Regions from separate parts of the Paenibacillus sp. FSL R10-2796 genome, predicted to be linked through region 2. Evidence: riboswitches for the same ligand, from Rfam matches in the RefSeq annotation. Region 2 holds a riboswitch; the other holds the start of a gene.
The links. A riboswitch is a leader RNA that binds a small molecule or an ion and turns the genes downstream of it on or off. The one in region 2 is predicted to bind cobalamin.

Region 1 (4,216 bases), 2.7 Mb from region 2:
ATTGCAAAACTTTCGAAAGTAAATAAGTAAATGCCTGAAGGGACCCTCCACGGTTCCTTCTTTTTCTTTTTCATTCTAACAAGATTGAGAATTATTATCAAGTAGCTGATTATAAAAAAATAAGTGAACTAAAAAGCCAGGGTAAATTACCCTGGCTCTAATTTATTTATGTCTATTTTGATGCAATAACCCCTGACTTTTCCCTCGCAATAGCAGCAGCTCTTACCATGTTACGTAGTGCATCCTCTGTCTCCTGCCAGCCACGTGTTTTCAGACCGCAATCCGGATTAATCCAGAATTGTTCAGGGTCCAGCACCCGCAGCGCACGATCGATATTCGCCGTCATTTCTTCTACAGCCGGAACCCGCGGACTATGGATGTCATACACTCCAAGACCGATTCCTTTATCATAGGCCTGCTCCTCAAAGCTGATAATCAGCTCCCCATGGCTACGTGAAGTCTCAATGGAGATTACATCAGCATCCATAGCCGATATGGAATCGATCATGTCATTGAATTCGCTATAGCACATATGCGTATGAATTTGTGTCGTAGCCTTCACATGGTTCGTAGCAACGCGGAACGACTTCACTGCCCAGTTCAGGTAATGCTCACGGTCTTCTGCCTTAAGCGGAAGTCCTTCACGTATAGCCGGCTCATCCACTTGAATCATTTCGATGCCTGCATCTTCCAACGCTTTTACTTCATGGCGAAGGGCAAGAGCAATTTGATTGGCTACCTCTTCCCGGCTGAGATCATCACGTACAAATGACCAATTGAGGATAGTTACAGGACCCGTCAACATTCCTTTAACCGGAAGCTTCGTCAACGATTGTGCATAGACACTTTCTTTAACAGTCATAGGCTGTATAAATGCAACATCCGCGTAGATCACCGGTGGCTTAACGCAACGGGAACCGTAGGATTGAACCCAGCCATTACTAGTAAACAAGTATCCGTCCAGCTTTTCTCCGAAAAACTCCACCATATCTGTACGCTCGAACTCACCGTGGACCAGAACATCCAAACCTAGCTTTTCTTGGAAGGTAATTGCATCCGCGATCTGCTCACGAACAAATCCATCATAACGCTCCTGATTCCAGACCCCTTTACGCCATTTCAATCTCGCCTGACGCACTTCTACTGTCTGCGGGAAGCTACCAATTGTAGTGGTTGGCAGAAGTGGAAGCTGCCATTTCTCTTGCTGCACCTTTAAGCGTTCAGCAAAAGGCAAACTGCGTTGGTCAGGCAAAGCTGCAAGTGCAAGCACTTGCTCCGCCACATCCTTACGGCCACGCTCAGGTAGTGCACGGAATGCTGCAATAGCTTCACGACTAGCGGCCAGCGCTGCTTTAGAAGCTTCTCCTTTATCTGCGAGGGCTGCTCCGAGCAGACTAAGCTCTGCAAGCTTCTCATCGGCAAACGCTAACGCATTCTTAACAGTCGCCTTCAGCTTCACCTCACCTTGAACGGTGACTGGGACATGCAGCAGACTGCAAGAAGGCTGCAGAATAAGACGATCAAGCGGCACATGAACGCTGAGCTTTTCTACCAGTTGCAGCTTAGCGTCTAAATCGGAACGCCAGATGTTCCGTCCATCAATAATTCCGGCACCCAGCCATTTGTCCTTCGGCCAACCAAGACGTTCGATAGAAGCCAGATTCGCTCCACCATCGTGCACAAAGTCAAGACCCAAGCCTTGAACAGGCAACTCTAGAAGTGCCTCCAACGGTTCAGCAGCTTCGAAATACGTCTGTAAAATAATATTCAAGCCCGGCACGGAGCCGGCAATTTCTGTGTATATCGAGTTAAGCAGTGTTAATTCTTCTTTACTTATGCCTGTAACAATCGCTGGCTCATCGATTTGTACCCAGCTTACCCCTTCTTGCTTCAGTTCCTGTAGCAGTTGAACATAGACTGGAACAAAACGTGCAGCAATCTTGGCGATATCTGCCGCTGCGTAACCTTTGGACAGCTTAAGGAAGGTATACAGACCTAAAAGTACCGGTTTACCTTCAATCCCTGCCTGCGATTTAGCAAAACGATAAGCCGCTAGAGGTTTATTTTCAGTCAGGCGTGGTGTTTGTGTGCCGATCTCTGGAACGATATAGTGATAGTTCGTATTGAACCATTTGGTCATCTCACAGGCAGTAGCTTCAGCATTACCACGGGCCATTGCAAAATAAAGATCAAGCCCGATGTCGCCGCCATCATACGTGTACCGTGGAGGTACAATTCCAAACATAACAGCCGTATCCAACACATGGTCATAAAAAGTAAAATCATTCACCGGAATAAGCTCAATTCCTGCCTCTTGCTGGGTCTTCAAATGCTGCAGCTGAATTGCTGCCATTTCGGAGCGGAATTGCTCTTCATTTATTTTCCCCTGCCAGTAGGCTTCCAGTGTCTTTTTCCACTCGCGGTTCTTTCCGATTCTCGGATATCCAAGATTACTTACTTTTACTTTATTCGTCATCTCGATACACTCCCTCTTCCATCTCTTATTTCAAACTCCAAAGCTACTTGCTTTCCTATAAAAAAGAGCGCCCTTCCCTAAAAAAGTCAAAGGGAAAGACGCCCATGATATACTCATGGTTAACGTCTAACACCTCCCTATCTTCCGTAGGTGAAGCAGTGCTGTTGAAACAGGCAGGTCTCCTGGCTAGCGGCGTCAACATCTTGAGCAGTCTTCCCAGCAGTAGTAAATTGCCAGTGACCTCTGTTGCTCGAGATTCTTCCGTTACAGTGGCGGGACCGCATCGGCTTCGAACCGAATTTCCCTATTAAGCCTACCGAATTACTATTTTCCGGTCAGCACCTGTCTCCGATATCATTCATCATTTGAGTGTCTTAATCTGATGTCATCATACGTGAAAGCCCCAGCAATCTGCAATAGATTACTGGGGCTTCTGTTATATCGATTCCTTATAACGGACTTAGAAAAATACGAAATATACTACAGCAGCAAGAATTATACGGTATATAGCAAACGGTAAGAGCTTGATACGATTGATCAGTTTTAAGAAGAAACGCATCGATAACAGCGCAAATAGGAAGGCACTAATAAAGCCTGCAATAAAAAACGGCAACGCGTCCATGGTGAAATATTGCCAGTTTTTCATCAGTGACAACAGACTGGCACCTGCCATGATGGGTACTGCCATAATAAACGTAAAATCAGCAGCGGCACGATGGCTCATCCCGAGGAGTACGCCACCAGAAATCGTCGAGCCCGAGCGTGAAAATCCAGGCCATAACGAAAAACACTGTACAAGACCTACACCAAGTGCCTGTTTGTATGTAATCTGATCTACACTCTCAGTTCTGATCTTCTTCGGCCCAAACAGATCGGCAATAATCATTAATATAGCCCCAATCACTAGACCAATTAACACTGTTGAGGTAGAGAATAAATGCTCATCAATATAATCATTAAACAGAACACCTAACACACCTGCAGGCACTAACCCTACCAGAACCTGAGTCAGCTTGAGGTGCCCGCCCTGCTCCAACTGCGGTAGCTCCTCTGTTACAGGATCCAACTGCTTACGGCTGAAACGCTTTAAACCCAACAGATCAATGAACCGATTTCTAAAAATCACAACAACCGCTAATATTGAACCCAGTTGAATAACTACTTTGAAGGTATTTGCCGTATATTGTCCAAATAACTCCTGTGATTTCAGCCACATATCATCAACAATAATCATATGACCCGTGGAGGATACTGGAGCAAATTCGGTTAAACCTTCAACAAGCCCCAAAATAATGGCTTTAATAATCGTTAATAGCTCCATGTGTTTCCCTCCTTTTTAATAGTCATTTCTATTATCAGTCCATTACCCGCTTAGCCCTCAGTGTTCATTCTCCGGCTGCGTTTGCGGAAGTACAGAAACCCAAGAATAACTAATCCGCCAGCAATTAGTACATAGACTACATTGGAGTACACATCCATGTACATGGCAATGTCTTCCCAGGATTCGCCCAATGCCGCGCCAATAAGCACAAGCAGCAAATTCCATCCCAATGTGCCAATCGTTGTGAAGATCATAAATACTCCAAATTTCATGCCCGACATTCCCGCCGGAATCGAAATCAGACTGCGGACCAGCGGAACCATCCGACAAAACAATACAGTCCAATAGCCATATTTATCAAACCAGGCGTCAGCCTTGTGGATATCTTTTTTACTGACCCTAATTAGGCTACCCCAGCG
Region 2 (4,216 bases):
GCGCCACACCTTCCGTCTGCTCGACAGTGACCACTAGTCATACCGTTTTCATTAGCGATTTCGCGCCATGTCTTATCTTCCTTGATACGTTTCTCCAGAAGAACAGGGAACGGCATTGGCTGTCCATCATATTCGACTTCAGGAAAGATTAGGCCATTCATCAATAAATATCACCCTGGGTACTTATTCACATGTTCTCCCCAACTTGCAGGAAGCAGTGCCCCGATGTATCTGAGATTCTATTCTAGGAACCCGAAAAGAAGTGGAGAAAATTGACGAGACACCCACTTCACTCGGATAAAGGGTAGAAGAATGGAAGAAGTCAGGGGGATTTAACGAAAAATGGCACGGTCCCGGAATCCCGGAAAACCGCGCCATTGCGCCATTCTTAGATATGCTGGTGAAGGGAATTGAACCCCCGGCCTACGCATTACGAGTGCGTTGCTCTACCCCTGAGCTACACCAGCTTAACGCTGTTTTTCTGTCAAACAAAAAATATTATACAACTTCCAGCCAGAAACGCAAGCCTATTTCTCCCTGTTTTCCGCCCTTCTAAAATGCTAATCCACCTGTAGCTTACGCTCCACAGACTCTAACTTTCCACGGCTAGTAGAGGGTTTATCGCGGCGGTCGTCTATTTTAAGTGAGGTAGAGACACGTTCTGCACCTGCGGAAAAAGGAGACTCATGCAAAGCTTCTACCGCGGCAAAAATGCGTTGCAGAGGCCCTTCGATGATCGTCCCCATGGACGTAAGTTCATAAGTAATCCCTTCTACTGTCTTCAGCACCCGCTGCATATCCGCAACATAGCTGCTAAGACTGGTACTGCCTGTTCCAATTGGAATAACTGTAACTTCAGCAATAGGCATGAGAATACCTCCTCGAAATTTTATAGTAGCTGTCTCCTTCCATTGTAACAATTCCACCGCTCTGTCACAAACTAAGCAAGATTATCCTCCCTTATCTCTTCTATTTCTTCTGATTACTCCAAAATATGACTTTGGGCTAAGGGTATTTTCTCATGAGCAAATTCTAGGGTCATCTGCACTATATTTATGGACTCTTTGTGGCATCTTTTCGGACAATTTATGAATCATTTCGCATCTCCCTGTGGATCAATTGTGGATTACTTATGGACAGCCTGTGGATCATTTGTGGAGTACTTTTAAAGAACCCGCTCCCCGCGCGGGTTTTCTAAAAAACTGTTTACAAACACAACATCTTGGGTTATTTTTATCTAACGACAACAAAATATAGTGGAGACAGGCGCTTTGATCCTTAACCGGATTTAGAGCTTAATAGGGAAGCGCGGTGAGAATCCGCTGCGGTCCCGCCACTGTAACCGGATGGCCTTCTTAAGCTTCTGGGAAGCTTGAGAATCCACATCTCCCGGCAAATGCCACTGAGGGTTAGGAACACCCTTGGGAAGGCGCCGAGAGATCCCACGGAAGCCAGGAGACCTACCTGTTTCGACGACACCAACTATTGATGCCTGCGAGGAACAGGGATGGTGTCCGCATGCGGTCATCTACGTAGAGACCTCTGCAAATATCCGTGTGGATATTTACATAACGCATCGGGCATTTTCTGCCATCCTCGGGTAGGGGATGCTTTTTTTATGTAATCTGAACAAATATACGACTGCTTATAGCAGTCCAACTTCTTATGGATATATGGATTTGATGATAGATGTTTTTCTTTTATACTGAGAGGAGAGCTGTACAATGACGTTGTTGGAGAGACAATTTAATGGAGTAGAAAATGCACGGGAAGTTCTTTTAGAAGAGCTCATTGATTTAGGCCGGGATATTATCGACAGTCGGGATATGGACCTATTGCGCGAGAATGCCAATTTGAATGGAGAGAGTTTCTCCGGTAAAATGAGCAAGTTCGGCAGTGAATATTCAAAATGGTACGCCCGCAATTTTACGATGCCGCCACAGCTAGTGCAGGCTATTGATGACAATGTCGTCTATGTGCATGATCTGGATCAATACGCGATTGGAACGACGAACTGTATTTTTATCCCGTTTGATAAACTTCTCCGTGAAGGTTTCAATACCGGCAACGGCAGCGTTCGTCCTCCGAACTCAATAATGACAGCTATGTCTCTGGTAGCGATTATTTTCCAATCCCAGCAAAATGCTCAATATGGTGGTGTATCCGCCAATAAACTCGATTACGATCTGGCACCTTATGTAACCAAATCCTTCGCCAAGCTGTTCCGCAAGGGTCTGGATTATTTTGAAGAAGGACAAGCTGACGAATCTTTGGGCGAGATTACGATGAGCCGGACCGATCTGGCGGAGTCATATCCAAGGGCGTTCCGTTTTGCACTAAAGGAAACCGAAATCGAAACTCTGCAAGCGGCTGAAAGTATGGTACATAATCTGAATACCATGTCCAGCCGATCCGGTGGACAAATACCGTTTACCAGCATCAACTACGGTACTTGTACTTCACCAGAAGGTCAGCTTGTAATCAGTTCTCTGCTAACCGCAACTATGAACGGACTTGGCAGCGGAGAAACACCAGTGTTCCCGATTCAAATCTTCAAATGCAAGCAAGGAATCAATCAACAGCAAGGCGATCCTAACTATGAACTGTTCCTAAAAGCAGCTGAATGTTCTGCGCGCAGACTATATCCAAACTTCGCTAATCTGGACGCTCCGCTCAACTTGCAGTATTATGATCCAAGTGATCCTGATACGGAGTTCGCTACAATGGGCTGCCGAACCCGAGTGCTCGGTGACCGTTTTGGGCGTAATCATTGCTCTGGGAAGGGCAACCTTTCCTTTAATACACTGAATCTGGTTCGGCTAGGTCTGGCACACGGCACAGTAACAGGCAGACGTACCGTCGCAGACGAAGCTGGCTTCTATGAAGCTCTAAATCATTATATGGATATTGCGCTGGAAGGACTTCTCCATCGCTTCCACATCCAAACCGCACAAAAAGCTAAAGCTTCCGATTTCATGATGCGAGAAGGCGTCTGGGAAGGCGGCGAACACCTTGCACCTGATGACACTGTAGGCGATCTGCTGAAGCATGGCAGTCTGTCTCTTGGCTTCATCGGTATGGCGGAATGTATGAAAGCTATGTACGGTAAACACCATGGCGAGGATATGGAAGTTCATTCCAAGGCGCTGGCTATCGTGCGTCATATGCGGGACTATTGCGATCGGAAAAGTGAGGAACTGGATCTTAACATCACCCTGTTCGCAACTCCAGCAGAAGGTTTGTCCGGTAAATTCACCAAAGTTGACCGCAAGGTACTGGGTTCCATTCCGGGCGTAACCGACCGTGAATATTATACGAACTCTTTTCACATCCCTGTATACTTCGATCTGGGTGCTGCTCAGAAGATCAGCTTGGAAGCTCCTTTCCATGAATACTGCAATGCCGGAGCTATTTCTTATGTCGAATTAAACGGCAATGCCCGCAACAACCCATCGGCTTTTATCAAAATCATTAAATATGCGCTCGAACAACAGGTCAGTTATTTCAGCATTAACCATCCGATTGACCGCTGCTCCAGCTGTGGATACGAAGGCGTAATTGGGACAAACTGCCCTTCCTGCAACGCACATGAGAATGACGTGCACATCCGCCGTTTGCGCAGAGTTACAGGTTATTTAACCGGCGACTATCAGACCCGCTTTAATGCCGCCAAACAAGCTGAAGTACGGGATCGCGTTAAGCATCTATGAATATTTGCGGTTACTATCCGGAGTCGATTAACGAGGGAGAGGGCATGCGGGCCGTCCTCTTTCTCAGCGGCTGCCGCCATCGTTGCCCGGGATGTTTTAATCCCGAGACATGGAACTTTAAATATGGAGAAGTCTTCACCTTAGAACGACAACATGAAATCATTGCAGAAATCGCCGCTAACCCTTTGCTGGATGGTCTGACACTGGCAGGCGGCGATCCTTTTTTCTCAGCAGAAGAGTTGCTGGGGTTCATTCATGAGCTTCGCGCTGTACTGCCAGGTTTCTCAATCTGGATTTACAGTGGTTATACGTACGAAGAACTTACAGCCCTTCCCGGTACGCCGGAGTGGAATCTACTTAAACAGTGTCAGGTGTTAATAGATGGAAGATTTGTAGAAGAACTGAAAGATACTACGCTTCTCTACCGGGGAAGCTCCAACCAACGCATTATCGACATTCCGGCCAGCATGAACGGCTCGGAGGTCTTTCTGTGGCAGCCTGCTGCG

Region 1: another riboswitch for cobalamin. It lies ahead of metE (5-methyltetrahydropteroyltriglutamate--homocysteine S-methyltransferase); the one in region 2 lies ahead of NST58_RS02845 (anaerobic ribonucleoside triphosphate reductase).

Annotation. Positions count from the first base shown of each region.
Region 1 is NZ_CP150178.1:5,165,813-5,170,028, forward strand. Features, by position in the region: gene NST58_RS23365 (DUF1540 domain-containing protein) at 1-26, shown strand, start outside; gene metE (5-methyltetrahydropteroyltriglutamate--homocysteine S-methyltransferase) at 173-2,476, opposite strand; cobalamin riboswitch at 2,631-2,837, opposite strand; gene NST58_RS23375 (undecaprenyl-diphosphate phosphatase) at 2,937-3,797, opposite strand; gene NST58_RS23380 (DedA family protein) at 3,848-4,216, opposite strand, start outside.
Region 2 is NZ_CP150178.1:605,367-609,582, reverse strand. Features, by position in the region: gene NST58_RS02860 (hypothetical protein) at 1-161, opposite strand, end outside; tRNA gene NST58_RS02855 (tRNA-Thr) at 396-467, opposite strand; gene NST58_RS02850 (MTH1187 family thiamine-binding protein) at 561-869, opposite strand; cobalamin riboswitch at 1,248-1,483, shown strand; gene NST58_RS02845 (anaerobic ribonucleoside triphosphate reductase) at 1,725-3,710, shown strand; gene nrdG (anaerobic ribonucleoside-triphosphate reductase activating protein) at 3,707-4,216, shown strand, end outside.